Regions from separate parts of the Priestia sp. LL-8 genome, predicted to be linked through region 1. Evidence: a T-box and tRNA genes for the amino acid it is inferred to sense, from the RefSeq annotation. Region 1 holds a T-box; the other holds one or more tRNA genes.
What was found. A T-box is a leader RNA that pairs with one kind of tRNA and senses whether it is charged. The one in region 1 lies ahead of pheS (phenylalanine--tRNA ligase subunit alpha), so its partner is inferred to be a tRNA-Phe.
Positions count from the first base shown of each region.

Region 2: it has a tRNA-Phe gene. The T-box ahead of pheS (phenylalanine--tRNA ligase subunit alpha) is inferred to sense a tRNA for this amino acid. The anticodon was not compared.

Region 1 covers NZ_JAZAQH010000001.1:4,521,301-4,537,850, reverse strand. The annotation lists gene thrS (threonine--tRNA ligase) at 1-1,483, shown strand, start outside; ribosomal protein L20 leader region at 1,655-1,777, shown strand; gene infC (translation initiation factor IF-3) at 1,847-2,350, shown strand; gene rpmI (50S ribosomal protein L35) at 2,372-2,572, shown strand; gene rplT (50S ribosomal protein L20) at 2,612-2,971, shown strand; gene U9R83_RS23690 (DUF1294 domain-containing protein) at 3,033-3,293, shown strand; gene U9R83_RS23685 (hypothetical protein) at 3,312-3,689, opposite strand; gene U9R83_RS23680 (dUTP diphosphatase) at 3,822-4,310, shown strand; gene U9R83_RS23675 (M42 family metallopeptidase) at 4,388-5,473, shown strand; gene sspI (small acid-soluble spore protein SspI) at 5,530-5,736, opposite strand; gene U9R83_RS23665 (TrmH family RNA methyltransferase) at 5,877-6,641, shown strand; T-box leader at 6,690-6,925, shown strand; gene pheS (phenylalanine--tRNA ligase subunit alpha) at 6,980-8,014, shown strand; gene pheT (phenylalanine--tRNA ligase subunit beta) at 8,028-10,442, shown strand; gene rnhC (ribonuclease HIII) at 10,476-11,390, opposite strand; gene zapA (cell division protein ZapA) at 11,534-11,794, shown strand; gene U9R83_RS23640 (CvpA family protein) at 11,791-12,348, shown strand; gene polX (DNA polymerase/3'-5' exonuclease PolX) at 12,547-14,259, shown strand; gene U9R83_RS23630 (endonuclease MutS2) at 14,279-16,550, shown strand, end outside.
Region 2 covers NZ_JAZAQH010000001.1:5,024,044-5,040,593, forward strand. The annotation lists gene U9R83_RS26210 (PhoX family protein) at 1-1,009, shown strand, start outside; gene U9R83_RS26215 ((deoxy)nucleoside triphosphate pyrophosphohydrolase) at 1,177-1,572, shown strand; gene U9R83_RS26220 (DEAD/DEAH box helicase) at 1,592-4,396, opposite strand; gene U9R83_RS26225 (tRNA dihydrouridine synthase) at 4,695-5,693, shown strand; gene rlmH (23S rRNA (pseudouridine(1915)-N(3))-methyltransferase RlmH) at 5,863-6,342, opposite strand; gene U9R83_RS26235 (CxxH/CxxC protein) at 6,426-6,584, opposite strand; gene U9R83_RS26240 (S1C family serine protease) at 6,658-7,890, opposite strand; gene U9R83_RS26245 (MBL fold metallo-hydrolase) at 7,948-8,742, opposite strand; gene U9R83_RS26250 (two-component system regulatory protein YycI) at 8,761-9,540, opposite strand; gene U9R83_RS26255 (YycH family regulatory protein) at 9,527-10,894, opposite strand; gene walK (cell wall metabolism sensor histidine kinase WalK) at 10,885-12,792, opposite strand; gene yycF (response regulator YycF) at 12,799-13,506, opposite strand; tRNA gene U9R83_RS26270 (tRNA-Phe) at 13,769-13,841, opposite strand; tRNA gene U9R83_RS26275 (tRNA-Asp) at 13,846-13,921, opposite strand; tRNA gene U9R83_RS26280 (tRNA-Glu) at 13,957-14,028, opposite strand; tRNA gene U9R83_RS26285 (tRNA-Lys) at 14,044-14,116, opposite strand; gene U9R83_RS26290 (adenylosuccinate synthase) at 14,285-15,571, opposite strand; gene dnaB (replicative DNA helicase) at 15,759-16,550, opposite strand, start outside.

The sequences.
Region 1 (16,550 bases):
TTTTAAAGAAGTTGGCGATGAGCTAAAGCTTGAATTGATCGATGCGATTCCAGCAGGTGAAAAGGTTACGATTTATCAACAAGGCGAATTCTTTGACCTTTGCCGAGGCGTGCACGTGCCGTCAACAGGCAAAATTAAAGAATTTAAACTATTAAGCGTGGCGGGTGCTTATTGGCGCGGAGACAGCGATAATCAAATGCTGCAGCGTATTTACGGTACAGCATTCTTTACAAAAGCAGATTTAGACGAGCATCTTCGTCTTCTTGAAGAAGCAAAAGAACGTGACCACCGTAAACTTGGTAAAGAGCTAAACTTATTTACGAACTCTCAAAAAGTAGGACAAGGTCTGCCTTTATGGCTTCCAAAAGGTGCGACAATCCGCCGTATTATCGAGCGTTATATCGTAGATAAAGAAGTGAGCCTTGGTTATCAGCATGTTTATACTCCAGTGCTTGGAAGTGTAGAACTTTACAAAACGTCTGGTCACTGGGAGCACTACCAAGATGACATGTTCCCTGCAATGGAAATGGATAACGAAGACCTTGTTCTTCGTCCAATGAACTGTCCTCATCACATGATGGTGTACAAACAAGGTATTCACAGCTATCGTGAGCTTCCAATTCGTATTGCTGAGCTTGGAACTATGCACCGCTATGAAATGTCAGGAGCATTATCAGGACTTCAGCGCGTTCGAGGCATGACGTTAAATGATGCGCATATCTTTGTACGTCCGGATCAAATCAAAGAAGAATTTATTCGTGTGGTTCGCTTAGTTGAAGCGGTTTACAAAGATTTTGGATTTGAAAATTATTCATTCCGTCTATCTTACCGTGACCCTGAAGATACAGAAAAATACTTTGATGATGATGCAATGTGGGAAAAAGCACAAAGTATGTTAAAAGACGCAATGGATGAGCTTGATCTTGATTATTATGAAGCTGAAGGCGAAGCGGCATTCTACGGCCCAAAACTAGACGTTCAAGTTAAAACGGCTCTTGGTAAAGAAGAAACGCTATCTACGGTTCAATTGGATTTCTTACTTCCTGAACGATTTGATTTAACGTATGTAGGGGAAGACGGAAAGCAGCATCGACCGGTTGTTATTCATCGCGGCGTGGTGTCAACAATGGAACGTTTTGTAGCTTTCTTAATCGAAGAATATAAAGGAGCTTTCCCAACGTGGTTAGCACCTGTACAAGTTCAAGTGATTCCGGTATCACCGACGGTTCACCTTGAGTATGCAAAAGAAGTGCAAGAACAGCTTCAGCTTGCGGGTATTCGTGTGGAACTTGATTCTCGCGATGAGAAAATTGGCTATAAAATCCGTGAGGCTCAAATGCAAAAAATTCCTTATATGCTTGTTGTAGGGGATAAAGAAGTAGAGGATAAAGCAGTAAACGTACGTAAATATGGTGAGCAGAATTCAGAAACAGTGGATTTCCAAGCCTTTTTACAAAATGTAAAAGCAGAAGCATCTCGTTAATGAAAAAAGCAGAGAATTAAAATTCTCTGCTTTTTTATGCAACATTTATAAAAAACTGTTGCATAAATGTTTTTCCTTTGATACAATAACTTTTGTTGTGAAAAAAGAACGAAATCATTGACTTTTGTCTTTGTTGATACTATAATAGCTTAAGTAATTGAATACTTGTTTATACAGAAGAAGAAGCACCCGCTTCTCACCTGAGTGACGCATAGAGCAGTTAGCAGGTACATCGTATCTTAATTAAAACGATAGAAGTGTGGGTGCAGTATGTACTCACACTTTTTTGTGTGAGTTAATAATCGGTCTAAGCAAGCGTATTCGCTCATTAAACCTTGGAGGTGGCTACTTATTAGCAAGGACATGATGGTAAACGAGGGCATTCGAGCTCGCGAAGTTCGTCTAATTGATCAAAACGGTGAACAATTAGGAATTAAATCAAAAAATGAAGCATTAGAAATTGCTTCACGAGTAAATCTTGACTTAGTAATGGTTGCTGCAAATGCGAAACCGCCGGTATGTCGTATTATGGACTACGGTAAATTCCGCTATGAGCAACAACGTAAAGAAAGAGAAGCTCGTAAAAACCAAAAAGTTGTAAACTTAAAAGAAGTTCGTTTAAGTCCAACAATTGATGAACATGATTTTAACACTAAACTTCGTAACGCACGCAAGTTCCTTGAAAAAGGTGACAAAGTGAAAGCGTCTATTCGCTTTAAAGGTCGTGCCATTACTCATAAAGGGATTGGCCAAAAAGTACTTGAACGTTTTTCACAAGCTTGCGAAGATGTAAGTTCAGTTGAATCGGCTCCTAAAATGGAAGGCCGCAGCATGTTCTTAGTCTTGGCACCTAAAAACGAAAAGTAATAGAACGAGGAGGAACACCCCATGCCAAAAATGAAAACACATCGTGGCGCTGCAAAGCGTTTCAAAAAGACTGGAAGCGGTAAATTAAAACGTGCTCGTGCTTACACAAGCCATTTATTCGCTAACAAATCTACAAAACAAAAGCGTAAATTACGTAAAGGTTCTTTAGTAAGCAAAGGTGACTTCAAACGTATCCGTCACTTATTAGATAACATTAAGTAATTTGGGTTGAGATAGAAACAATACAGGAGGTAAACAATTATGCCACGCGTAAAAGGCGGTACAGTAACACGCAAACGTCGTAAAAAAGTTTTAAAATTAGCTAAAGGTTTCTTCGGTTCGAAGCATAGATTATATAAAGTTGCTAATCAGCAAGTTATGAAATCTCACATGTATGCTTATCGTGACCGTCGTCAGAAAAAACGTGACTTCCGTAAATTATGGATCACACGTATCAATGCAGCTGCTCGTATGAACGGTCTTTCTTATAGCCGTTTAATGCACGGTTTAAAATTAGCAGGTATTGAAGTTAACCGCAAAATGCTTGCTGACTTAGCTGTAGCTGATGAAAAAGCATTTGCTGAATTAGCAACTGCTGCTAAAAAAGGCTTAGATAAGTAATTGATTATAAAGTCTCGTCATCTTTAGATGATGAGGCTTTTTTGCTATTGGAGGACATATCATGAATGAACTGCTGCTTACCTATTTTATTGTTATTAATATAGTAGGGGTAGGAATGATGTATAGAGACAAACAAAAAGCGAAAAGACATGAGTGGAGAATTGCCGAAAGCACACTGTGGACGGTAGCGGCTATCGGAGGAGCTCTTGGAGGACTGATCGGCATGTATTGCTATCGTCATAAAACGAAGCACACATCGTTTAAAGTAGGTTTTCCTATTCTTGCTGCTCTTGACTTACTTTTCTTTTTTGTTATCAGCTGAGCACAAATGATTTTGTGCTCAGTGTAAAAATTCTCGAACGGGGCTTTTCCAGCGAATAGGAGCATTTGGATACATGTCGTGTACGTGGCTTTCGATCAGCTTGAAATCTTGTTTTTGCAGTTCATGCAATCGAGATGGATCTGTTAACACCATTGTAATTGACAAAGATTCTGGTTCATTGGGATTGCTGTATTTTTCTCCTTCAAATAAAATACCTTTATACGTTAATAGAAAATTTTTGCGGATATTCGTTTTTTCGTCAACAACAAAAAATTGCTGATGTTCCTGAGCTGCTACAAGCTTCCGCTTTGGACTGCGAAAATGCTGAACCAGCTTTAATAGTGTGTAAGCAACAAGCGCGAAAATGAACACGCGAACGATAACAATAACAAACATAACGCTCCCTCCTTTACAAGGCACAGTTTTCTTACTTTACGTTTCAGTCTCTAAAAAGTTTCATGATTTTTGATATAATTTCTTTATTGGTTTAAAAAGAAGAAGATATACATAATTACAGGAGTGATTACATTGAATTTACAACAGCTATTTACCATGCAGCGCCAGCTAGATCAACATATAGAGGACAAGCATCAGCTTCATAAGGAAGACTTGGTTCCAAGAAAACTTTTAGCTCTGCTTGTTGAAATGGGAGAGCTGGCAAACGAAACGCGCTGTTTCAAATTTTGGAGCGTTAAACCCCCGGCTGAAGACGCTGTTATTTTAGAAGAATTTGTGGATGGCGTACATTTTATTCTGTCTTTAGGGATTGAAAAAGGATACGATGATTTAACTGAGTTACCAAATGGAAAAGCAGGTGATTCGAAAACAGCACAATTTTTACAGGTGTTTGCACAAGTTGCTTCTTTCGAGCAGGATCTGTCGAAAGAAAACTATGTGAACATGTTTGTATCTTACATGACGCTTGGCGATATGTTTGGTTTTTCCGCTGAACATATTGAAGAGGCGTACATCTCAAAAAATGAAGTGAATTTTAAACGTCAAGAACAAGGATACTAGAAATAAAGGGATGGGAAATTTTACTTCAACCTCTTTTTAGCTATAATAGAGGTATACATATGAAAGGGGTAATCCATATGACAAAGTTAGATGAAACATTAATGATGCTTAAAGCACTAACAGATGCAAAAGGAATTCCTGGAAATGAACGTGAGCCGCGTGAGGTTATGAAGAAATATATTTCACCTTATGCAGATGAAGTAACGACAGATGGTCTAGGCAGTTTGATTGCGAAAAAGGTGGGCAATGAACAAGGGCCTAAAATTATGGTAGCCGGTCATTTGGATGAAGTCGGTTTTATGGTGACTCAAATTGATGAACGCGGCTTTATTCGTTTTCAAACGGTAGGCGGATGGTGGTCTCAAGTTATGCTTGCTCAACGCGTAACCATCGTTACATCTAAAGGAGAGGTAACAGGGATTATTGGCTCAAAGCCTCCTCATATCCTGCCTCCAGAAGCTCGCAAAAAGCCAGTTGACATTAAAGATATGTTCATCGATATTGGTGCTTCTAGCAGGGAAGAAGTAGCGGAGTGGGGAGTAAAACCTGGTGATCAGGTTGTGCCTTATTTTGAATTTACGGTTATGAACAACGAAAAGATGCTGCTAGCGAAAGCCTGGGATAACCGTATAGGCTGTGCAATCGCTATCGATGTCTTAAAAGCTTTAAAAAATGAAGCACATGAAAATGTTGTGTATGGTGTAGGAACGGTGCAAGAAGAAGTTGGACTTCGAGGTGCAAAAACATCTGCTAACTTTATTGAACCGGATATTGCATTTGCTGTTGATGTCGGCATCGCTGGAGATACACCTGGCGTTTCTGATAAAGAAGCATCTTCTAAAATGGGGCAGGGTCCGCAAATCATTTTATATGATGCTTCCATGGTTTCTCATAAAGGACTTCGAGATACAGTGGTAGATGTGGCAGATGAATTAAATATTCCGTATCAATTTGATGCAATCGCTGGAGGCGGTACGGACTCAGGTTCTATCCATATTTCAGCTAACGGGGTGCCAGCACTTTCGATTACAATTGCAACTCGTTATATCCACTCTCATGCAGCGATGCTTCATCGTGATGATTATGAAAATGCAGTTAAATTAATTGCGGAAGTTATTAAACGCTTAGACCGTGATACGGTTAACGCAATTACGTATAATTAAAAAAAGCTCATTCTCCTAGGAGAATGAGCTTTTTGTTGTACATAGGAAAAAGTTATTTATTTTAAACCGTTTTCAAGCGTTGTCAGAATTTCTTCTTTTTCTGATTCTGGAGACTTTTCCCAAAGCACCTCAAATAAAACACCAAGTCCAGGGAGCATTTTTTCTTCACCGCTTTGAATGGCGTCAGAAATTGTAGCCTCAAGCTCTTCTTTTGAGTTTCCTGAAACGTTTGCAATAACAGCATTTCGTAAATTAAGATCCATCATTTTCACCTCAGCTATCGTAAAGTTACCAATAGTTTTTGTTTTCTTTGCGATTTCTATGTACAATAAAGTGAAACTTATCTAATGATTATTGAGAAAAACCTAATTGAACTATTTATTTTTTTATAGATAAAGGAGTTATGTTTGTGAAACAAATTGATTCAGTTAAAAATCCGCAGGTAAAAGCGTGGAAAAAGCTGCATAATAAAAAAGACCGTGACAAGCAGGGGCTTTTTATGGTAGAAGGCTTTCATTTAGTCGAAGAGGCTATCAAAAATAAGGATTGCGTAAAAGAATTAATTATTCGCGAATCGATCGAAGTGCCGGCACAGTGGGATATAGACGGTATCGAAATAACGGTTGTAAACGAGGCAATTATTAAGTTATTATCTGACACAGAAACACCTCAAGGAATTATTGCCGTGTGTTTTCAAACAAAGCATGCGGAAATCATTCATACAGCACAGAAAGTATTGCTTTTAGATGCGGTGCAAGATCCAGGTAACCTCGGCACCATTATTCGAACAGCTGATGCTGCCGGAGTGGACGCTATTATCGTTGGAGAGGGCAGCGTGGATGTGTACAACCCAAAAGTCGTTCGTTCAACGCAAGGAGCTATTTTTCACCTTCCAATTGTAAAAGGCGATTTACTCGAAATGATTTCACTGTTAAAAGAAAGAGGAATAGCAGTTTACGGCACGTCGTTACAAAATGGAAAAGTCTACACACACGTAAAACCTTCAAACGAATTTGCGCTGATTGTGGGAAATGAAGGAAACGGCGTAAGCGAGAAAGTGTTGGAACAAACGGATCAGAATCTGTACATTCCCATCTATGGAAAGAGCGAGTCGCTAAATGTTGCCATCGCTTCTGGAATCTTACTTTATTATTTACGCGGAATGTAGTTGCATCGAGAACGTGTTTTCACTATAATAATACAATAGTTACATATGTAAAAAACGATGAAAGAGAGCAGTAGCTTATGTCCGTTTATGCAGGGAGAAAATGCCGTGACTGAAAGCATTTTTATAAATGTAATAAGTGAATTCACCTCTTGAGTTGACACTTAGACCATCTTACATAGATGTAAAGGTGTTCCGGAGATTCCGTTAACTTGAATGAAGTGAACTGTATACGTCTGTGTATATAGTTAACAAGGGTGGTAACGCGACTAATCCTCGTCCCTTTTTTGGGAGGAGGTTTTTTTATTTGTCATTTTTTACGTTAAAAGGAGGAATAAGTGATGAAAGAACGTTTACAAGAACTTCAACAAGAAGCAATTGCAAAAGTCGAAGCAGCAAGTGCTTTAAAAGAATTAAACGACGTACGCGTAGCTTATTTAGGAAAGAAAGGCCCTATCACAGAAGTACTTCGCGGTATGGGAAAACTTTCAGCTGAAGAGCGTCCTGTAATGGGAGCACTTGCAAATGAAGTACGTGAAGCGATTGCATCTAAAATTGAAGAAAAACAAACGGCGTTAGAAGCAGCCGAGGTAGAGCGTAAACTTGCTTCAGAAACAATCGACGTAACGCTGCCAGGACGCCCTGTTAAAGCAGGTACGCATCACCCGCTAACAAGCGTGGTTGAAGAAGTGGAAGATTTATTCTTAGGAATGGGCTATGAAGTAGCAGAAGGACCGGAAGTAGAGCAGGACTATTATAATTTCGAAGCGCTGAACTTGCCAAAAGGTCACCCAGCACGTGATATGCAAGATACGTTCTATATTACGGAAGAAACGCTTCTTCGTACGCATACATCAACTGTTCAAGCTCGTGTTATGAACAAAAATGAAGGCAAAGGACCTGTTAAAATTATTTGCCCAGGAAAAGTGTACCGCCGCGATGACGATGATGCTACGCATTCTCATCAATTCATGCAAATTGAAGGTCTTGTAGTAGACGAAAACATTCGTATGAGCGATTTAAAAGGCACGCTTGAAGTATTTGTGAAAAAGATGTTCGGTGCAGACCGTGAAATTCGTCTTCGTCCAAGTTTCTTCCCATTCACTGAGCCGTCTGTAGAAGTAGACGTATCGTGTGCAAAATGTGGAGGTAAAGGCTGTAATGTATGTAAACAAACAGGCTGGATTGAAATTTTAGGAGCTGGCATGGTTCATCCAAATGTTCTTGAGATGGCTGGATACGATTCAACTAAATATCGTGGTTTTGCTTTTGGAATCGGTGTAGAGCGTATTGCTATGTTAAAACACGGCGTGGATGATATTCGTCATTTCTATACAAATGACGTTCGTTTCTTAGATCAATTTAAACAAGTATAAAGGAGGGACTACGATGTTTGTATCTTATCGTTGGTTACAAGAGTATGTTGACTTATCAGGCGTAACGGCAGAAGAGTTAGCTGATAAAATCACAAAAAGTGGAATTGAAGTTGAAGGTGTAGAAAACTTAAATAAAGGCATCAGCGGAGTGGTAATTGGTCATGTTGTAGAACGTGAACAGCATCCAAATGCGGATAAATTAAGCCGCTGTCAAGTAGATCTTGGCGGAGGAGAAATCGTTCAAATCGTGTGCGGAGCACCGAACGTGGCACAAGGCCAAAAAGTAGCGGTTGCAAAAGTGGGAGCTGTACTTCCAGGTAACTTTAAAATTAAGCGCGCTAAGCTTCGCGGTGAAGAATCGAACGGTATGATTTGTTCTCTTCAAGAGCTTGGCATTGAAAGCAAGCTTGTAGCAAAAGATTATCAAGAAGGGATCTTTGTCTTCCCAAGTGATGCTGAAGTAGGAGCGGATGCACTAGATGCATTAAACTTAAACGATGAAGTATTAGAACTAGGGCTAACACCAAATCGTTCAGACTGCTTAAGTATGTTAGGCGTAGCGCATGAAGTAGCGGCTATTTTACGTCGCGAAGTGAAGTATCCGTCAGTGAACGTGCAAACGTCTGATGAGCAAGCGTCTGATTATATCTCCGTTAAAGTAGAGGCAAAAGAAGACAATCCGCTTTACGTAGCGCGCGTTGTGAAAAACGTAAAAATTGCTCCGTCACCCCTATGGATGCAAACGCGTTTAATGGCAGCTGGTATTCGACCTCATAACAACGTAGTTGATATCACTAACTATATTTTGCTTGAATACGGTCAGCCGCTGCATGCTTTTGACTATGATCGTCTTGCTTCAAAAGAAATTGTTGTACGTCACGCCTCAGAAGGCGAGAAGTTTGTAACGCTTGATGATCAAGAGCGCGTATTAAAAGGTAATCAGCTTGTTATTACAAACGGCAGTGAACCAGTAGCTCTTGCAGGTGTAATGGGCGGAGCAAACTCTGAAGTAAAAGACGATACGGTAAATGTTCTTATTGAATCAGCTTACTTCAAAGGTTTAACGGTTCGCCAAGCTTCAAAAGACCACGGTCTTCGCAGTGAAGCAAGCGCTCGTTTTGAAAAAGGAATTGATCCTAACCGTACGCGTGTAGCTGCTGACCGCGCAGCAGAATTAATGGCTGAATACGCTTCAGGTGAAGTGGTAAGCGGTACTGTAGAAGTAGATACACTAGCTGTGGAACCTGCTGTTGTAGCTGTGTCACTAGGACGTATTAACAACGTGCTTGGTACAGAACTATCAATGGAAGAAGTACAAGATATTATGAACCGTCTTCAATTTGAAAGCAAAGTCGAAGATGAAACAATCGTTGTAACAGTACCGACTCGTCGAGGCGATATTACAATTGAAGAAGATATCGTCGAGGAAGTAGCGCGCATGTATGGCTATGACAACCTTCCTACAACGCTTCCTGTAACAGTGGCAACTCCAGGAAAATTAACAGAGTATCAGCTTGGACGCCGTAAGGTTCGCCGTTTCTTAGAGGGAGCGGGGCTAGCGCAAACAACAACCTATTCGTTAACGAGCGCTGAAAAAGCTACTCAGTTTGCACTAAATGCAACAACTACGATTGGTTTAGCAATGCCGATGAGTGAAGATCGCAGTATCCTTCGTCAAAGCTTAGTGCCTCATTTGCTTGAAGCAGTGAAGCATAATAATGCTCGCCAATCGGATTCTATTGCACTATACGAAACAGGCTCAGTGTTCTTATCTAAAGGTGAAGGAGAATTACCGGATGAGCAGGAGCGCGTAGCTGGGGCAATCACGGGTCTATGGCATGCTCACGGCTGGCAAGGTGAAAAGAAAGTCGTTGATTTCTATGTAATTAAAGGTGTACTAGAAGGATTATTTGCACAGCTTGGTTTAGAGAAACGAATCTCATATGCTCCTGTTAAAAAAGACGGTATGCACCCTGGACGTACAGCGGCTGTATGGTTAGATGAAAAAGAAATTGGATACGTAGGTCAAGTTCATCCTGTTGCTCAGAAACAGTATGGTCTTCGTGAAACATACGTATTTGAATTACACCTTCAAGAGCTATTAGCTGCAGATGTTGAAGAAGTTCGTTATTCAGCTATTCCAAGATTCCCATCTATTACACGTGATATTGCACTTGTTGTAGATAAAAACGTTCTTGCAGGAGAAGTTCAGCGCGTCATCTATGCAGCGGGCGGAGAACTTTTAAAAGACGTGACGGTATTTGATCTATATGAAGGAGAGCGTATGGAAGAAGGCAAGAAATCTGTAGCTTTCTCTTTACGTTACTTAGATCCTGAACGTACATTAACTGATGAAGAAGTAGCAAAAGCACATGGTGCAGTGTTAGAGGCTGTAGAAAAAGAATTTGGTGCAACGCTTCGTTCATAAGAATAAGAAAAGAGATGTGGATTCCCACATCTCTTATTTTTTAGCTAATTTTAAAGCTTTTTCTGTATTAGCAAAATGAATTTTAGCTAAGGAGTTCAGCGCATTCACGCCATGTTTTTTAATAATTTTAGCAGCGGCGATATCAACTTGTGCTCCAGCTCCGCGAGGAATAACCATCCCGGTCTTTTCCGTCAGCAAATCCATTTGTTTTAAAAATGCATATCTGGCAATAATGGAAGCAGCAGCTACAGATAAATGAACGCTTTCTCCTTTTGTGCTGAAAAAGACATTTTCTTTGATAATCTCTTTTTCCTTTACTACGTGTTTATAATAGGTGTTCTTTTCGACAAACTGGTCAATTAAAATGGCATCAGGTTTTTCAGGATCCAATTTTTTTAACACGTTCGATAAAGCTTTATTGTGCAGCAGAGCTTTCATTTTACCTTGCGACATGCCTTTTTCTTGAAATGCATTATACTTTTCGTTATGTAAAACAAGCAAACTATAGGGAATAAACGAAACAAGCTGCTTGGCAATTTCAATGATTTTAGCATCCGTTAACTCTTTTGAATCTCGTACTCCTAACTCTTTTAACAAAGGAAGCTGCTCTTTTTGAACATAGGCAGCAACTACGGTCATAGGACCAAAATAATCTCCCGTCCCTACCTCGTCAGAACCGATGACCGATAGTGAGCTGAAGTTTGATGGGAGGTGTGAGGCAGGAGCCTTTTTCGCAGCATCTAAAGGGCCTCCCCACTTAGCCGCTTCTGTTTCAGCTTCTTTTCCTTGAAAAAGTACTTTTCCAGAGCGGTACGCAGTGATAGAACAGCCGGGGGTTTTAGCTGCAAAAATACTTCCCTGTGGAAGTTTGGGCTGTAGATAGGATGTGTAATGAAGCTTCATTTTAGCTATTTGATCAGCTGATACCTTAATAACAGCATGTGACATAATGCTTCACTCCTTTCGGGGTATTTTAGTTTACTTTATAAGCACTATCCCTTATGATAGCTTAAATATAGATATGTTTCCATTGAAGTCTTCTTCGTGGTATGATAGGGATTAGGATTTTTCGTGGAACGGAGGATTTTCTCGTGTCAAGACAAGATAAAACACGTGCGACAGTTGACATCTTTGGTCAGCAGTACAGCATCGTCGGTAGCGAAAGTACAAGCCATATTCGACTTGTCGCCTCTATAGTGGATGAAAAAATGCGTGAAATCAGTACTAAAAACCCTTCTTTAGATATCAATAAATTAGCAGTATTAACAGCTGTGAATGCTGTACACGAATATATAAAACTGAAAGAAGACTATGAGAGACTTGAACAAAAACTTTATGGAAAAGAGGAATGACTGAGTCAATGCTTAATATCATTTTAATTATATTGCTTCTTTTAGGCTTTGTGACAGGTCTTAAAAGAGGATTTATTTTGCAGCTCATTCATATTGTCAGTTTTGCGGTTTCGTTTATCGTCGCTTATATGTTTAGTGGAGACTTGGCAAGCCGACTTCGCTTGTTGATTCCGTTTCCGGACAATATTCAGCAGCAAAGTGTCGCATCGTTTGTATTTGATTCTGGAACGATAGAAGACGCTTTTTATCGAATGATTGCATTTGCGATTTTATTTTTTGCTACTCACATTGTACTTCGCCTTGCAGGCTCTGTTTTAACGGCTTTAACCGAACTGCCAATTCTGCGCCAGTTAAATAAATGGGGCGGAGGTGCACTTGGATTCGTTGAAGTGTATATCATCGTTTTTATTTTGTTATACATTGGAGCCGTGATTCCTGTAAGTGAAATTCAAACGCCAATTCAACAGTCTTCAATTGCAATCAATATCGTACAAAATACTCCATATTTATCGTCTGCCATTCAAGATTTGTGGACCCAGTATGGCGTAATGTAATGAAATTACAATAGCTTGTTGAGAGGGTGTGTCGAAAGTGTCATAATACTTTTGAGATACCCTCTTTTTTTATCGCAGTCTGTTCTGCGGTTTTCAAGAGGACAAAGGTATGTCTAGATGGAAATGTGAAAGAGTACATATGTAACTTATCATGTTTTCAAAAGTTTCGTTATTATGATAATAGGCTGGTGAAAAGAGATGAATAAAAAGGATATTATTAAATTGTTAGAAACAATTGCTACATATATGGAATTAAAAGGAGATAACCCTTTTAAAATTTCTGCTTTTCGAAAAGCAGCTGCAGCGTTAGAAACTGACGAGAGAACGCTGACGGAGATTGAGGATTTTACAAAGCTCCAAGGGATTGGAAAAGGAACAGCTGCAGTCATTACAGAGTATATGGAAACAAATGAGTCGAGCGTATTAGAAGAACTAAAGCGAGAAGTTCCTGAAGGGCTTATCCCTCTGCTTAAGCTGCCGGGGCTTGGAGGTAAAAAAATAGCTAAATTATATAAAGAGCTAGATATTAAAGACATGGAATCACTGCATCAGGCTTGTATGGAAAATCGAGTGCAGGAACTAAGCGGTTTTGCTAAAAAGACAGAAGAGAAAATCATCGCTGCTATCGAAGAATTTGGAAAGCGTCCTGATCGTTTGCCTCTTGCTTTTATGCTTCCAATAGCGGACGAAATTTTAGAAGCCCTTAAACACATGCATAGCATTGAGCGTTTTTCTCAAGCAGGGAGTATTCGCCGCATGAGGGAAACCGTAAAAGATCTTGATTTTATTATTTCAACAGCTGAACCTCATGCTGTTCGCGAACAGCTAGTATCGCTGCCAAAAGTGAAGGATATCATTGCAAATGGAGATACAAAAGTCTCGGTAACGTTAGCCTATGAGTACGATGTGTCCGTGGATTTTCGTCTTGTAGAAGATAAAGCGTTTGCCACAACGCTTCATCATTTTACAGGATCAAAAGATCATAATGTGCGCATGCGTCAATTAGCAAAAGAACGCGGTGAGAAAATTAGCGAGTATGGCGTTGAAAATGCGGAGACAGGCGAAGTCATGACCTTTGAGTCTGAACAAGCATTCTATGAACATTTTGGGCTGTCTTTTATTCCGCCGGAACTTCGTGAAGATGGAACGGAGGTAGATGCATTTATCAAACCTCAAACGCTTGTGACTTACGGTGCCGTAAAAGGTGATTTGCATATGCACTCCACGTGGAGCGACGGGGCGTATTCGATTGAAGAAATGGCGGAAGCATGTCGCGCGCGAGGCTATGAGTACATGGCGATTACAGACCATTCTCAGTATTTAAAAGTAGCGAACGGTCTAACGCCTGAGCGCATTCGCAAACAGCGTGAAGAAATTAATCGTTTAAACGCACAGTTCGATGATTTTACAATACTAGCTGGAATTGAAATGGATATTTTGCCCGATGCAACACTTGATTATGATGATGAAATGCTAGCTGAGCTAGATTTTGTTATTGCGTCCATTCACTCTAGTTTTTCGCAACCCCGCGAAGAAATTATGAATCGTTTAAAGCAAGCGTTAAATAATGTTCATGTAGATTTAATCGCTCATCCCACGGGTCGTTTGATTGGCCGCCGCAACGGATATGATGTAGATATTGATATGCTAATTGAATTAGCTAAAGAAACACAAACGGCTCTGGAACTAAACGCGAATCCAAACCGTTTAGATTTAGCCGCTGAGCATATAAAAAAAGCACAAGAAGCAGGAGTGAGAATTGCTATTAATACAGATGCTCACAATTTAGACATGCTAGAGCATATGGAAATTGGAATATCTACGGGAATTAAAGGCTGGCTTAAACCAGAAACGGTATTAAATACGTATAGTCTCAAAGAATTAACCGCCTTTTTAAATCGACATAAATAAGCAACAGGAGGAATCAGTTTTGCAATCACGTATTTTTCATGTACTAGAGTTTAATAAAGTTAAGGAACAGCTTCAGAAAAAAGTAGCTTCTTCTTTAGGCCGAGAAAAAGTAGCGAATTTGATTCCCTCGACTCAGTATGAAGAAGTAGTCAAATGGCAGGAAGCAACAGATGAAGCTACAACCGTGCTGCGATTGCGTGGCAACGTACCGCTAGGAGGCATCTTTGACGTTCGACCTAGCGTAAAGCGCGCTGAAATTGGAGGAACGCTAAGCTCTAATGAACTTCTTGATGTAGCAAGCACGATTTATGCTGCAAGACAAGTCAAGCAATTTATCGAGCAAGTAGTAGAAGACGAAGATTTACAGCTTCCAATTATAACTGAACATATCGAAAAACTAATGCCTCTTCCTGAGGTAGAACAAACAATTAAAATGAGCATTGATGAGAATGGCACAGTACTAGACGGTGCAAGCGACCAGCTAAGAGGCATTCGTCAAAAACTTCGCTCGACGGAGTCTCGTATTCGCGAAAAGCTAGAAAGTCTTATTCGCTCCTCGTCTGCTCAGAAAATGTTGTCAGATGCAATTGTTACCATTCGAAACGAACGTTTCGTTATTCCTGTTAAGCAAGAATATCGCAGTGCGTATGGAGGCATTGTGCACGATCAGTCTTCATCTGGAGCAACGTTATTTATTGAGCCGCAGGCGATTGTGACGTTAAATAATGAGCTTCAAGAAGCAAAAGTAAAAGAAAAACAAGAAATTGAGCGTATTCTCATAGCTCTAACCGTTCAGGTAGCGGAAGTAGCAAATGAACTCCGTCAAAACGTTTATTTGTTAGGTGAGCTGGACTTCATGTTTGCTAAAGGGCGCTATAGCCATGAGCTAAAAGCTTCAAAACCTAAAATGAACGATCGAGGCTATATTAAGTTAGTGAAGGCAAAACATCCTCTTATTGCACAGGAAGATGTCGTTGCAAATGATATTGAGCTAGGTGATCAATATACGTCTATCGTTATTACAGGACCAAATACCGGCGGGAAAACCGTAACGTTAAAAACACTTGGGTTATTCACATTAATGGCTCAAGCAGGTTTGCAGATTCCTGCGCTGGACGGATCGGAAATGGCTGTGTTTAAACACGTATTTGCTGATATTGGAGATGAGCAGTCGATTGAACAAAGTCTGAGTACCTTTTCATCTCATATGGTCAACATTGTAGATATTTTACAAAAAGTAGATCACGAAAGTCTGGTCTTGTTCGATGAATTGGGAGCAGGAACTGATCCTCAAGAAGGTGCAGCGCTTGCGATTTCGATTTTAGATCAAGTATATGAAAGAGGCGCTCGCGTAGTTGCGACTACTCACTACCCTGAATTAAAAGCGTACGGCTATAACCGTGAAGGAGTGGTCAATGCTAGCGTAGAGTTCGATATTGAAACATTGAGCCCTACTTACAAGCTGCTGATTGGTGTACCGGGCCGAAGCAATGCTTTTGAGATTTCAAAACGTTTAGGTTTAAGTGCTGAAGTAATTGAACGTGCCAAAGGCTATATTGGCTCAGAAACAAATAAAGTAGAAAATATGATCGCCTCTCTTGAAGATAGCCGCCGTCAATCTGAACATGAGCTAGAAGAAGCTGAACAGCTAAGAAAAGAGGCTCAGAAGCTTCATAAAGAATTACAGAGTCAGATTATTGAGTTTAATGAAAAACGAGATAAGCTGTACGAAAAAGCTGAAGAAAAAGCCCAAGCCACAGTTCAAGCAGCATCTGAAGAAGCAGAGAAAATCATTAGCGATTTGCGTAAAATGAGTCAAAAAAATCATGCGCTTGTAAAAGAGCACGAATTGATTGAAGCGCGTAAGCGTCTAGAAGATGCAGTTCCAACTCTTGAAAAAAGTAAAAAGAAACCGGCTGTGCCGAAAAAACAAGAGCGCACTCTTCAAGCTGGAGATGAAGTGAAAGTCTTAAGCTGGGGACAAAAAGGAACGCTTGTGGAACGAGTAAGCAATAATGAATGGCAAGTACAAATGGGAATCATGAAAATGAAGGTGAAAGAAAAAGATCTCGAATATATCAGTTCCCCAAAACCTGTAGAAACGAAGCCGCTTGCTACGGTAAAAGGAAAAGATTATCATGTAAATCTAGAACTGGATTTAAGAGGAGAGCGCTATGAAAATGCGCTGATTCGAGTTGAAAAATATATTGATGATGCTTTGTTAGCCAACTATCCGCGCGTTTCGATTATCCACGGTAAAGGAACTGGAGCTCTTCGTAAAGGTGTCCAGG
Region 2 (16,550 bases), 500 kb from region 1:
TATGATGTTTATGTATGTAGCAGATAAGGAAAAAGACTTCTCAGCAGGCACGCTTTATGCAGCAAAATTCAAACAAACGAGCACAGAAAATGGAGGTAAAGGCGACCTTCAGTGGATTAAGCTTGGCCATGCAACAGACAATGAAGTGAAAAAAATAATCGACAAAGGCACAAAATTTAGTGATATTTTTGAAACAGCTGACCAGCCTACAAAAGGATTTAAAGCTGTGAAAACCGCCGCAAGTAAAAAAGTTGAATATTTAAAAGTAAAGCCTGGCATGGAAAAAGCAGCTGCCTTCCTAGAATCACGTCGATATGGTGCAATTCTGGGTGCAACATCTGAATTTAATAAGATGGAAGGTCTAACAGTTAATAAAAAAGACAAAAAGGCGTACATGGCCATTTCTTATCAAAATAGTGCCATGGTAAAAGAACCTGGCCCTGTACAAGATGATATCCAGCTTCCAAAACTAGAGTCTGGTGTGACCTACCAGCTGAACTTAGGATCGCATCAAAAAGACCAAGCAAACGGCCACATTAACAGTCGCTACGTTCCTGCAAGCATGGAAGGGCTTCTGATTGGACAAGACCTAGAAAAAGCAGATGCATATGGTAATACAGCAGATCCAGATAAAATTGCCAACCCTGATAACCTTACGTATTCAAATGACTTAAATACACTGTTTATTGGAGAAGACAGCTCATTACACACAAACAATTTCGTATGGGCTTATAATGTAAAAACCAAAAAACTATCACGTATCCTTTCAGTTCCAGTAGGAGCAGAAGCAACGGGACTTCGTGCAGTAGAAAACATTGAAAACTCTCGCTATGTACTAAGCAACTATCAGCACCCAGGCGAGGACATCAGCGACAAAAATATTACCGCTGTTGATAAAGAAGAGCTGACTAAAGCGATGAAAGAAAGCATCGGCATTCAAGAAACAGGTGGTGTAGGATACATTTCTGGACTGCCTCCTAGGGACGGCGCTCCTTATAAAAAGAAATAAGCAGTGATGAAACCACGTCTGTTTTAGAGTGACAGACGTGGTTTTATCATGTTTATTTTATGTAGGACACGATACCCCACTATGATCGATGAACACAACACTTAGAATATAACCTGCTACTCTCCTATGTTATGATAAAGTAAAAAGCTACTTAAGGAGGATGACTAATGAAGAAAAAAGTAAAAGTCGTTGCCGCAGTAATCGAAAACGAAAAAAAAGAAGTACTTTGTGCCTTGCGCTCAAATGATATGTCACTGCCGAACTTATGGGAGTTTCCTGGTGGTAAAGTAGAAGAAGGCGAAGATATTTACTCTGCTTTAGTTAGAGAAATTGAAGAAGAGCTACATTGTAAAGTAAAAACGATTGATTTACATAATGAACACGTACACGAATACGAAACATTTATTATTGAACTTATTGCAATTAAAGCAGAAATTATAGAAGGTAATCCTCAACCAACCGAGCATGCAAAGCTGATTTGGCTAAACAAAGAAAATCTCTGTTCACTTGTTTGGGCTCCTGCAGATGTTTCAGCAGTTGAATTATTAGTAAAAGAAAAATAGTCTTCTCGCATTGAGAAGACTATACTTTTTCAGTAAACTCCGTATACAAAAGCTTTGGCACTTCATGTTCAAGCTCTAAAATAACCGTAATTGGCTTTTCACCATGATACTCGACCGTGTTTCCTTTTCCAATATAGATGAAAGGCTCCGTTTTACCGTCAATTTCACGGTATTTTCGTATAAATAAGTGTAGATGAATGCCTCTGTCTTTATTAAAAATAATATTCTTTCCTCGCTCAGACGTCTGTGCTGTACTGTTTGGTGTTTGCCAGTGGAACGTACGCTTATCAATGAACTTGTCCTGATAGTTAATACTTTCTTTAATATCTTCTTCCTTATGAAGATCAATAAATAAAAAGAACTCTTTTTCATTTACTAACAAGCCAGAACCACGGAATGAGCTATGCGTTTTACGATAGTTTGATAACAATGCGGGGTCCATCATGGTATATTGTTCATACAGTTTTAAATGTGGAACTCCATAATCTGCTTTTCCAAACTCTTTTTCATAGCGGAAAATTCCATAATCAATCGCGTCCTTAATGAACTGCTTAAACTGTGTATTACCCAGCAAATTTGTAAAGCGCTCTGTTTTTACCGCTTCTTCTCCAGTAAACTCAATTAGCTTGAGCTTTGAACGAAGTTGACCGCTGTCGTAGTAGTCTTGATTTAACACTTCAAATGCATGTTGTACTGAATCTTCTTCAACGTTATCTACATATTTTAAAACTTCTCGCTTCGCCTGAGACAATGAAATGTGATTGTGATTTAATAAGTATTTTAAAATAAAAAACTCGTAAACTCTCTTGATTGGCAGCTTGCTAGATAGCTCTTTTAGCGCACTTTCAAAGTCTTTATGCAATAAAAGTGATCTGAGCTGGTCGTCTTTTTCAGCCTTCGCTACAAACTGAAGATACGATTTTTCTTTATTAATAAACTTGATTGGATCTGGTGCTCCGTCAAATGTTAAATAATCCAACAAATAATAAGGAATTCTTCCTTGGTTTAGCTTTTTAAATTCATTGTATTCTTCTTTCAAATATTTCATGGAATTAAAGTTTTCATGATCAATTTGAGCTAAAATGCGATCGCGAGAAATCTCATCCATTTGAATATGCGTTGCCCCTGGAATACTTGGAAACCCTGTTGCGATGGCAACTTTTAAGCTTTCTTTATCGTAATAGCGGCTGCCGTTTAACGCGAGCGCAATTAAAAAGAGTTTGCTGTGGTTTCCTATAAAGTCGAGCACTGTTAAAAATGACTTACTCTCATGCTTACGCAAGCCGCGCCCTAGCTGCTGTATAAATACAATAGGAGAGTTCGTTGGGCGAAGCATTAACACCGAATTCACTGATGGAATGTCGACACCTTCATTAAAAATATCAACAGAAAAAATAACTTCTAGTTCATCGTCCTCGTTTTCTAAACGCTCAATATATGCTTGGCGATAAGAAATCGAGTGACCCCCATGTAAAACCTCACTGTTATAGCCTCGCTTATTGAACTCTTCTGCCATGTACTCTGCATGCTCAACGCTTGCGCAGAATCCGAGCGTTTTACGCTTTAGACCATCATGACCATAAAACTCCATTTTTTCAATAATAAAATCAACGCGCTCATTTACTTTTAAACGCTTGGTAACCTCTGTGATATCATCAATATCTACATCGCTTAAATCTACGCCTTCAATATCTGTGATACCAAAGTAATGAAACGGCACCACCAATTGATCTTCCAACGCTTCATGAAGTCTCACTTCAATTCCAACATTATTATCAAACAGATCAAATACGTTCATGCTGTCACTTCGCTCCGGTGTAGCTGTCATTCCTAACATAAAGACTGGGGTGAAATACTCTATTATCCTTTGATAAGATGGACTTGTTGCATGATGGGCTTCATCATAAATAATATAATCAAATTGGGCTCGATCGAACTCACTGTAATATTTCGTTAGTGTTTGAATCGTCGCAAATATGTAATCTGCCTCTTTATCCTTTGAATTCCCTGTCAAAAGACCAAAGGTCATCGATTCATTAATAAGCAGTGTTTCAAATGTTTCTTTTGCTTTTTTTAAAATCTCTTCTCTATGTACAACAAAAAGCAGCCTTTTGGGTTTAACTTTCTGAACGTCAAAAGCTGACATATACGTTTTCCCTGTACCCGTAGCTGCAATTACAAGTGCTTTTGTTTCACCAAAGCTACGCAAGCGTCTCAAGTTTTCCATCGCTCGCTGCTGCATTTTATTCGGGACAATATAGTTACTTCGTTCGAATACTTGCTGAGGCTTGTACGACGCTTCTTTTAACGTAGCTAAAAATTTCTCGTACTCCTTCAAAAACTCACTCGTCGCATCATCACTGATCTCCCACAAATACTCATATTCCTTTAGTACATCTTGAACAAAAGGAGACTCACCCTTTGACACAACTTCCACATTCCACTCAATATTGCTTTTTAAAGCGCTTTGCGTTATATTCGCGGAACCTATAATCACTTTATAATCATTTTCATACTCAAAAATATAAACCTTCGTATGAAACCCCTTCTCTTCGACTTCACTAAACACTTTAAGGTCAATATGATTAAAGGTCTTAATTTTCTCTAATGCCTTCACTTCTGTAAAATTCAGATAAGTGGATGTAATAATACGCCCTTCCACGCCACGACTAGCCGCTTCCTTCAAAGGATCTAAAAGAAGCTGAAGTCCGCTAAAATTAATAAAAGCCACGCTAAAATAAAAGCTTTTACAGTCTTTTAAAGACGTTACAAGTTCCTGCAAGAGACTGGTATTTTTTGAATTCACTAGTAATCGGTTATTCATTGACTCCACCTTTTTCCATTAAACTGTAGTTTTAGTTTAGATGTTTGGTTAGAAGGGATCAATAGGGTTGTTTAATTAAAAAAATGTTAAAGTTAGAATTAGAGGTCTTTTTTAATACTTTTTATTTATGGTATGGTTTTCCGTCAAAACAAAATGTCTCGTTCCCTTGCACTTTTCGTTCCATACCATTAAAGTATATATTGGTTGAAGTTTATACTAGCATTCAACCTTATAAAAGAAATTACACTTTTTAATTTTGGGAAGATGTTTTCCCTAAAAGAAAGGGTTTAGATATAAGATGAAAGATAATTTTTGGCATGAGTTGCCGCGTCCGTTTTTTATTTTGGCACCGATGGAAGCTGTGACGGATGTCGTTTTTCGCCATGTTGTGACTGAAGCAGCACGACCTGACGTATTTTTTACAGAGTTTACGAATACGGAAAGCTACTGCCATCCGAAAGGAAAAGATAGCGTAAAAGGACGTTTGACGTTTACAGATGATGAACAGCCAATCGTTGCGCACATTTGGGGAGACAAGCCTGAATACTTCCGTCAAATGAGTATCGGCATGGCCGAAATGGGCTTTCGCGGCATTGATATTAATATGGGTTGTCCTGTGCAGAACGTTGCAGGAAACGGAAAAGGTTCTGGTCTGATTCGCCGTCCAGATACTGCGGCTGAGATTATCCAGGCAGCCAAAGCTGGAGGGCTTCCAGTAAGCGTAAAGACTCGTCTTGGCTATACGCAAGTTGATGAGTGGTACGACTGGCTGAAGCACATTCTAGAACAGGATATCGTGAACCTTTCTATTCACCTTCGTACGAAAAAAGAAATGAGCGATGTTGACGCGCACTGGGAGTTAATTCCGGAGATTAAGAAGCTTCGTGACGAAATCGCGCCTCATACGCTACTAACAATTAACGGTGATATTCCTGACCGTCAGAAGGGTCTTGAACTTGCGGAGAAGTACGGCGTTGATGGAATCATGATTGGACGCGGAATTTTCCATAATCCGTTTGCGTTTGAAAAAGAAAAGAAAGAGCACACAAGCGAAGAGCTATTAGAACTTCTTCGCCTGCAGCTAGATCTTCATGATAAGTATTCTGAAGAATTAGAGCCGCGCCCTTTCAAACCGCTTCGACGCTTTTTCAAAATTTACGTTCGCGGATTCCGCGGTGCAAGTGAATTAAGAAATCTACTCATGAGCACGGAAACAACTGACGAAGTGCGTGCGTTGCTTGATGAGTTTAAAGACAGAGCTGGAGTGAAAGAAGACGAAGGTTTTTCTGTTTCTTAAATAAGATCTCGTTTGCTTAAACTCATTTTTTCTAACATTTTATCGGAGAGAAGAACCTCTTGTTCTTTTTTATAGACGTGTGCTATTTATCCACATATGATAAAAACTGAGGCAGAAGGTTTTACATTTCCTTCTGCCTCAGCTTTTAATAAAAAAATATCCACACGTTCTATTTATGATAAGGTTCATTTCGAATGATACGAAAAGCTCGGTAAATCTGTTCTACTAATACTAGGCGCATAAGCTGATGAGGAAACGTCATCTTTGAAAAAGAAAGGGCTGCGTTTGAGCGTTTCATTACTTCGCTGCTTAAACCAAGCGACCCGCCAATGACAAACGCTATTTTGCTTTTTCCATAGGTAGCTAATGAATCAATTTCTTTTGCGAGTTCCTCGGAAGATTTTTGTTTTCCGTTAATAGCTAATGCGATTACGTGAGTATCGTCTGAGATTTTCGCTAAGATGCGCTCTCCTTCTTTTTGTTTCACCTGTTCCATTTCAGATTCACTTAAGTTTTCGGGTGCTTTTTCATCTGCAAGCTCAATAATTTCTACTTTTGCATAGCTTGATAAACGCTTTAAATATTCTTCAATGCCTTGTTTTAAGTATTTTTCTTTTAACTTCCCAATGGTTATAATAGAGATATTCACAGGCTATTCTCCTCTCCTTTATCCCTTATCCACAGATATTATCCACATATCCACATGTTATATCCACATTTTGTATAAGAATATTAGTTCCCTACTACATATACAGCTTCATTGTCACAATATTCACAGCTTTTTTTGTCAGTAGAATTTTCTATTTTTTCAAAAACCGGCGCTAGCTCAATCTCATCTACCATTACATCCAGCGCTAGTTCTGTATGTTCTACACAGCAATATATCTTCATGTATTTATCTTCCTTTCTCTATTCTTTTCATTAAAAAACCACAGGAGTTTATCCCCTGTGGATAACTTTTCTTTCACTTCATTTGACGCGTTAATTTTACTTCTGTGGATTTCTTTTTGCCATCACGATAGAACGTTACGTTCATTTTATCGCCAATTTCTTTTTCAATGTAGAGGTGTTTGCGAAGTGTCGCAATGTCCCTTACTTTGCTGTGATCTAACTCAACAATCACATCATATTCCTTTAATCCGGCTTTAGCGGCTGGCGAACCTGGCTCGACTTTTAGAACAGCGACTCCGTTTACTACATCATGCGGTAACTTAAGGGTTTCTTTTAAATGATACCCTGATACCTCACTTAATGATAGTGTACTAACTCCAAGATACGGACGTCTGACTTCACCATATCGTTCTAAGTCATTAATGATGGGTCTAGCCATATTGATTGGAATCGCAAGACCAATGCCTTCTACTGCTTCTTGGGCAATTTTCATAGAATTAATACCGATTAATTCACCATCAATATTAACAAGAGCACCCCCGCTATTACCAGGGTTAATGGCGGCATCTGTTTGAATAACTTCTGATTGCCAATCAGGATTTCCATCGCCATTCAAATCTTGAGGAATGACACGGTTAACCCCTGAGACAACTCCTTGTGTAACGGAGCCAGAAAATTGAAGGCCTAGCGGGTTTCCGATAGCAATTACTGGTTCACCAGCTTTAAGCTTATCAGAATTTCCGAAGGTAGCCACTTTTGTCACGTGGCCTGCGTCAATTTCAAGAACTGCTAAGTCCATTAAATCATCGCTGCCAAGAATTTTAGCCGATACCCTTGTACCGTTACTGAAGCTCACTTCAATTTCGTTAGCGCCTTTAATGACATGATAGTTTGTCACAATATAAGCTTTGTTACCTTGCTTTTTGTAAATAACACCTGAGCCCGTCCCGGCATCAGTTCGTTCATCATTCCAAAAGCTTTCAGAGTTCTGAATGTTTACAACTCCTACAACTGCTGCATTGGCTTCAGAAACAGCTTTTGTGACGGCCGTAGTGACGTCAAGAGATACTGACTTTTGAATGGTAGACCCTGTTTGTTCATCTCTATTTTCATCCGTCATCCATCCATCTGGCAAAATGCCGTTCCTCACCAAGGCTGGCATAAGAAGCAGTACAATAAGTGCACCTATAATAGCTCCAATCAGAGCAGAAGCGAAATATCCTCTGCGGCGTTTAGGCGGCCGACTATTCGGCTCTTGGCCTTCATCATAATGTTCCACACTATCACCGAACCCTTCATTTATCATCGTGAATGTCTGCATTCACGTACTAAATGAAGTTATTTTTCGCTTCCTTTCTAGAGACTATACATAAACAATATCAGTTGGTCTTTTTGGATCAGTATCACATAGAAGAATATTGTCCTCTACATTGATGTCTTTTTGTTGTAACACTTGCGCAACAGACATGCGGGCAATTTCCTTCATGTTATTGTCTTGACTCAAATGCGCTAAGTAAATGCGTTTGGTTTGATCTCCAATCACATCTGCCATTGCAAGAGCCGCATCTTCATTAGACACATGTCCTACGTCGCTTAGAATTCGTCTTTTAATACTCCAAGGGTAGCGTCCCATTCTGAGCATTTCAACATCATGGTTGCTTTCAAATACATACATATCGCTATTTTTAATCGTACCTTTCATGCGGTCACTTACATAGCCAGTATCTGTAATAAGGGTTAATTTTTTAGACCCTTGATGAAAGACATAAAACATAGGCTCTGCAGCATCATGCGAAACACCAAAAGACTCCACTTCCAATTGACCAAACGATTTCGTTTGGCCAATTTCAAAGTGAAACTTCTGTTCCGTATCAATGTTGCCGATCAAACCATCCATTGCGTTCCACGTTTTTTCATTTGCGAAAATGGGGAGCTTATATTTACGTGCCAGAACACCTAGTCCTTTAATATGGTCGCTATGTTCGTGAGTCACTAAAATTCCTGATAAATCCGGGATATTGCGATTTACTTGTTGAAAGAGAGCTTCCATTTGCTTTCCGCTCAGCCCTGCATCAACTAGTAAGGAATGTTCTCCATCACTTACTAAAATCGCATTTCCTGTGCTCCCACTCGCTAGCACGCTGAAATGCAGGCTCATTTATCTCACTCCAAATACTTATTTATTTCCTTTTTTAATGATTTGCCCTTCAAAGGCGTTTACAAAATAACTCGTATCTCCATTTACAATGACGTGCCAAGTTGGTGCTAAAACTTGAGAATTTAGTAGCGGCAGATCAAACGTATAGTACCCAAACTCTACTTTTGTTACAGAATCTTTCTTTTTCAATTCACCCTTCAAAAACAAATTTTCCAATGCTTTTAAAGGCGTTAAAACATCCTGCTCATCATCTAATGTTTTTACAGAACCTAGCATCGTTTGTTCATACGAAATAATTTCACCTTTGTCATTTAAGTGAGCAACGATCATTCCATTTTCATTATCAAAGATTTTATGCTTCTTATATTTTTGAAAGAATGTAACTGTTTTTTTCTCTTTGTTAACATTCCATAGCTCATAATCCTTACCTGAGATAACATACCGTTTTAGAAATTGACTTAGCTTTGCTTCGGGACTTTTTTCAGATACTGAAAAAGGTTTGTCTAGTACGCTTCGAATTGTTTTTTCCTCAAGCAGCGCTGCTTTTTGTTCTTTAAGCTTTTTTAAATCTTCATCTTTAAACAGTTTGCTTTTAGCATTTAACGACGAAGCTTCCTTCACATCTACAGGTAGATGTTTATATTCAATGCCTTCACTCGTTAATTGTTCTTCAACGCTCGACTCCACAAATAGAGAGTACTGATCTTCTTGATGAGTTTTAAAAATCTGATAGCCTAAGTAAATATTCAGAATCAAGAAAGTGAAAATAAAGATGGTTTTTGTTCTATTCCAATCCATCGTTATCGCCTCCTTCGGTCGGCGGTGCAATTCGATACCACTTGCTATTATAATAATAGAACCAAGAAGGAACGAGTTTGACAGAGTTAGAATTAAACTCAACCGTCTTTTCACCGGTTTTTGGCTGCTGTGAGACTTCTTCTAGCTGATAGCCTATTGAAATATCTTTTAACAGATTCGGGTCAAAGTTTTGGTGTTTTTCAATTAATTGAATCACCTTTTGAGATGACTGCAGCTTTTCTACACTGGAATCCTGTACTCTTACAAAACGATAAAGAGGACGACGGTAATTTAAAATCTCCGCATTTCCCCATCTCTGATATATTTCAGTCATTCCCTGATTGCTGTACACGGGATAATTATCTTTATAATAACGATAGCTAATTTCTTTTGTAATACGATTCCAGCTGTTGAACCTGTAATTAGATTCCGTCCAGCCGCCGTGGTCATTAACGAAGCTAAAGCTGCGATTTATTAAATTATAATCTTCCATTACCTCGGTCGTAGAATTTACAAGATTCACATATTCCATCACATCTGTCTTCGTATTAACATTAATCACTTTTGTACCTTCGGTGTAGACATCTCGGTTTGTAGACGTTTCTTTCCTTGCATAGTCTGGGTTGTTAAAAAGCGCTTCTTTATATTTTTCAATATCTAAATGCCTCATGCTCGTATAGTAAACTTCACTATTCATCGTGATATTGTTTTCTGGAAGGAAGATATACCGATTTTTGTTTTCTTTATATACAAAGCTCGGGGCATAGGTACGTTTCATTTTATCTTCTAATTCTTTGATATCATCTTTGGCCAAATTCTTGACTGTAACCGAATAAATCTTTTTTTGCTCATAATTCACAAGATACACGCTCACGAAAAAGGAAGGTGTACGCTTAATTTTAATGAGTACACGGTCAAATGTTTGATTAGGCAAAGACGTTTGAGAAAATGAAAAAAGCTGTTGAAATGTTTTTAACGGTAGCGCGTCTGGATACAGCACTTCAATAGAATTACTTCCATGAACATAATTTAGAAATCCATCGGGAGAAATAGCATCCGAAACGTCCGTCACATTCGAAAATTTCCACTTTTTCATTTCATTTACCCATTTGTTTACATCATCTTCGTCGTGAGACATGTAGTGATTATCGTTTCGATGATAGAGAACTTCTGTTGGAAGAATATGATCTTCTATTTTACTTTTTGAACTCACTTCAACTTCCTGCAGGTGTTGATTTTTTGAAATGACCTTATAAGAAGGCTGATACGTCCATATGTGATACGTCATAATTAAACTGGAAGCGACGAGAACAACTAAGATGGCCGTTTTGATATGTTCATATCTCATTCCCATTCGTCATCATTCTCACTTTCAATCGGAAGAGTAAAGTAAATCGTTGTTCCTTTTCCTTCCTGACTATCTGCCCAAATACGTCCATCATGTGCTTCAATAATTTCCTTGGCAATAGCAAGCCCTAATCCTGTTCCACCTAATTTACGCGTTCGTGCTTTATCTACACGATAGAAGCGTTCGAAAATTTTAGCTAAATTTGATTTTGGAATCCCCATACCTTGGTCTTTAATGCTCACAACAATTTCATGCGTATGCTGAGCAATTGAAAATGTAATGGTTCCGCCTTCAGGTGAATATTTTATTGCATTGGAAATAATGTTATCTAATACTTGTGTAATTTTATCTTGATCGATAGCGACATAGATTGCTTCATTTGGCAAGTCGCGCACGAACGAAATACCTTGTTCAATTGTCATTTCAAAGCGATCAATGATGTAGTGATAGAACTTCACAAAATTGATTGGATCACGACTAAATCGGTAGTCTTGGCTATCTAGCTTAGATAATTGAAGCAAGTCGTTAACGAGACGAATCATTCGTTCTGTTTCCGTTTGCGTTACATTTAAAAATGTTGGAGCTAAGTCCTTATCCTGCCATGCTCCGTCTGCAAGCGCATCTAAATAACTGCGCATCGTTGTTAACGGCGTACGCAATTCATGTGAAACATTCGCTACAAATTCTCGACGATCTTGATCAATTTTCTCCTGCTCTGTAATATCATGCAGGACAATGATAATCCCGTTAATAAAACCGGTCTCTTTTTGAATAGCGGAAATGGTAGCTCTTAAAATAAAAGGATCCGATTTTGTACTAAAGTCCAAAATTAATGACTCTTGATTAGCGAGCAAGCTTTCAAACGTATGCGTTTCTTCAAGATCTAATAGGGAAACAACTGGGTCAGACAAAACCGTTTCACGTGAAACATTTAGCATAGCTGCGGCTGGATCATTAATTAAAATTACTCTTCCTTTTCGATCCGTCGCAATAACGCCGTCCGTCATATGAGCTAATACCGAACTAAGCTTACGGCGCTCCCCTTCTGTCGTTGCCTGTGCTTCCTGAAGCTTTCTTGTTAAGTTGTTGAATGTGAGAGCTAGCTGACCAATTTCATCATATCCGTATACCTTAGCTTTTCTCGTAAAATTCCCTTTGGCCATCTCAAGTGCTTGTTTTCTCATTTCAGACATTGGACGAGTAATCGTCTGAGCTAAAAACACGCCTAAAATAGCTGTAATAAAAAGAGCGATCACCGTACCTGCTTTAAAGATCTGATTGATATTACTCATTTGATCGTAAACAGGCTCCATGGAAGCTGTTAAGTAAATAGCACCTAAGATTTCTTCGCTAGACTGAACTTTTCCATTTTTATTAGTTGAATTTGATTGACTGGCACCTACTTTATCCTGTAAACGAATAGGCTGTATCATAACTCTGATTCGCTGTCCGCTTTGATCAACAAATACATTATCAGAGTTCGTTCCTGCTAACAACGCATTCGTAATCGCTAAATCATTAGTCTTTTTACCTATGATCTGTTGAGGATTTGAGTTCGATGTAGCAATGATTCTTCTATTTTGGTCAATGACTCTTACTTCAGAGATGTCATTCATATCATTTGAAGCTAAATTGGGTCTTGAAGCAAAATCTCGTAAAATAGTCTTTAAGTCTTCCTCAAGAGTGGGTGAATCATCATCACGATTTTTCACCATTTCTTGTCCAATGTTATACGTCAGCAAGTCTGTCCGCTCTTGAAGAGACGTTCGAAAGTTGTTAACTAATTCTTTTTCTAATTGTCGTGCAAAATAGACCCCAATAATTTGCATCGCAATTAAAATGAGCAGCACATAAATCAATACAAACTTTAAATGAATAGATTGCAGGAGCCTTACTTTCTTCATCTAAAATTACTCCTGCTCTGGGCTGCGTAAATAATAGCCTACTCCACGTCTTGTTACAATCCACATTGGATGGCTTGGATTATCTTCAATTTTTTCACGTAATCTTCGAACTGTTACATCTACCGTACGCACATCACCAAAATAGTCATAACCCCATACAGTTTGAAGCAAGTGTTCACGCGTCATGACTTGTCCAATGTGCTTCGCTAAATAATGCAGCAGCTCAAATTCACGATGAGTCAGTTCAATCGTTTCTCCGCGCTTAGACACGATATAAGCATCTGGGTGAATAACAAGTGCTCCAATTGTAATTTCATTCGTTTCGCTTTCTTCTGTTGGAACAGCTACTTGCTGATGCCTACGTAAATTAGCTTTTACACGTGCTAATAATTCACGCGTACTGAACGGCTTAGTTACATAATCATCTGCACCTAATTCTAGACCTAACACTTTGTCAATTTCAGAGTCTTTTGCTGTTAACATGATAATTGGCATATCATATTTTTTGCGCACTTCTCGGCAAACTTCCATTCCATCTTTCTGAGGAAGCATAATATCTAATAAAATCATTTCAGGCTGTACTTCTTCCACTTTTTCAAGTGCTTCTACGCCATCATAAGCACAAAATACTTCGTAACCTTCTTTTTGCAAATTAAACTTTAAAATATCTGCAATCGGCTTTTCGTCATCTACGACTAAAATACGTTTATCCATGATCATCGTTCTCCTTTATTAGTTGAAGCAAAATATAAAAGATAGTATTCATACTGTTTGAATACCGTAGTTTTATTATACTTGATAACCCTTGAAACGTCACAAGTTCATCCTCTACTATACATGAAGATATATGATTTTCAACCATCTCTAAATGCAAAAGTAATATATTACCACAAAAGAGATACAAAGCAAATAACGTTTTCTTTTAAATGTAAATAAAAGAAAAAAGCATGACTTTAAATAAAGTCATGCTTTTTGATGGCTCGGGACGGAATCGAACCGCCGACACAAGGATTTTCAGTCCTTTGCTCTACCAACTGAGCTACCGAGCCAAAATGGCGGTCCCGACGGGAATCGAACCCGCGATCTCCTGCGTGACAGGCAGGCATGTTAACCGCTACACCACGGGACCTCAGTCTATATGCTATGTATTAAAAATATTAAAAATGACCCGTACGGGATTCGAACCCGTGTTACCGCCGTGAAAGGGCGGTGTCTTAACCGCTTGACCAACGGGCCACGTTGTAACAAAAGTGAGCCATGAAGGACTCGAACCTTCGACCCTCTGATTAAAAGTCAGATGCTCTACCAACTGAGCTAATGGCTCATGTTATATCTCTTAGCGACGCTTATTATAATAACATGATATTTCATATGAATGCAATAGTTTTTTTAAAACTTTCTTTTTATTATTGAGCTTTTTTTAAAAATCTTGTTAACAAAGCACCAATTATAAATAAAAAAGGTTAGCTCAAGAAGAGCTAACCTTTTTTATTTAGCTATATACACCACGTAATACATTTGTTTGTGTACGATCTGGACCTACAGAGAAAATAGATAAAGGAATCCCTGTTAATTGAGACACGCGCTCTAAGTAGTGGCGAGCGTTATCAGGTAACTCATCTAATGTTTTCACACCCGTAATATCTTCTGTCCAACCTGGAAGCTCTTCATATACAGGTTCGCATTCTGCAAGTGTTTTTAAGCTAGCAGGGAATTCTTCCATAACTTCCCCTTTATAACGGTAAGCTACACAAATCTTTAATGTCTCAATTCCCGTTAATACATCAATTGAGTTTAAAGATAAATCTGTGATTCCGCTAACGCGGCGAGCATGACGTACAACTACACTGTCGAACCAACCTACACGGCGAGGACGACCAGTTGTTGTACCATATTCACGTCCTACTTCACGGATTTGATCACCGATTTCGTTTGTTAATTCAGTTGGGAAAGGACCGTCACCAACACGAGTTGTATACGCTTTTGATACACCTACAACGTGCTTGATTTTAGATGGACCTACACCAGAACCAATAGTTACTCCACCCGCTACTGGGTTTGAAGATGTAACAAATGGATATGTTCCTTGGTCGATATCTAACATAACACCTTGTGCGCCTTCAAATAGTACACGACGTCCTTCGTCTAACGCATCATTTAATACTACTGATGTATCAACAACATATTTTGCAACTTGTTGACCATACTCATAGTACTCATCTAAAATTTCTTCTAATGTAAAGCCTTCTACTTCATACATTTTTTCAAGAAGGCGATTCTTTTCAGCTAAGTTTTGTGTTAATTTTGCTTCAAATACTTCACGGTCTAGTAAATCGGCAATTCGAATACCAACACGTGCTGCTTTATCCATATAAGCTGGTCCAATACCTTTTTTCGTTGTACCAATCTTATTTTCACCTTTACGTTCTTCTTCAACTTCATCTAATTTTAAATGATATGGAAGAATCACATGAGCTCGGTTACTAATACGTAAGTTTTCTGTTGTTACACCGCGATCATGTAAGTATTTTAATTCTTGAACAAGTGCTTTTGGATCAACAACCATACCGTTTCCAATTACACACGTTTTGTCATTATAAAAAATACCTGAAGGAATTAAATGTAACTTATAAGTTTCACCATTAAACTTAATTGTGTGACCTGCATTGTTCCCACCTTGGTAACGTGCAATCACTTCTGCATTTTCTGATAGGAAGTCTGTAATCTTCCCTTTTCCTTCATCTCCCCATTGTGTTCCTACTACAACGACTGAAGACATATCTTAAGCACCTCCGCTTAGTAAGCAACAGCTCACTACGACATAATTTAACCATGGATAAGTGTATCAATTTATCACGCTAAAGTCAATTAAATCCGAACGATTTAACAAAAGTTATTATAAATATATCGTATTTTGCGGAACGAATGCGATAACAATAAAATAAAACCTCTCAATATGAGAGGTTTTATGCACCAGGCGGCACTCCTGCATCATCAAAGCGCCGCTCGAGATTAACGAATTTATTGTATTCTTTTACAAAGGCAAGCTGTACGGTTCCAACTGGACCGTTACGCTGCTTGGCTATAATAATCTCGATAATATTTTGATTTTCTGTGTCTTTTTCATAATAGTCTTCACGATATAAGAAAGCTACGATATCGGCATCCTGCTCAATACTTCCGGATTCACGGATATCAGACATCATCGGTCGCTTATCTTGTCTCTGCTCTACACCACGGGAAAGCTGTGATAAGGCGATAACAGGGACTTCTAATTCACGGGCTAAAGCTTTTAAAGCACGAGAAATTTCAGATACTTCCTGCTGTCGGTTTTCTCCGCTTCGTCCATTACCTTGAATAAGCTGTAAGTAGTCAATTAAAATCATCCCAAGTCCGCCTTCTTGTTTCAAGCGACGACACTTAGAACGAATTTCACCTACTCGAATACCGGGTGTATCATCAATATAAATCCCTGCATTGGACAAAGACCCCATTGCCATAGTAAGCTTTCCCCAGTCATCAGCTGTAAGCGAGCCTGTACGCAGCCTTTGTGCATCAATATTTCCTTCGGCACACAGCATCCTCATAACAAGCTGCTGAGCACCCATCTCTAAACTGAAGATGGCTACGTTCTCATCCGTTTTTGTTGCAACGTTTTGCGCAATATTTAAGGCAAAAGCCGTTTTACCTACCGATGGACGGGCTGCTACAATGATTAAATCATTTCGCTGGAACCCTGCTGTCATTCTATCTAAATC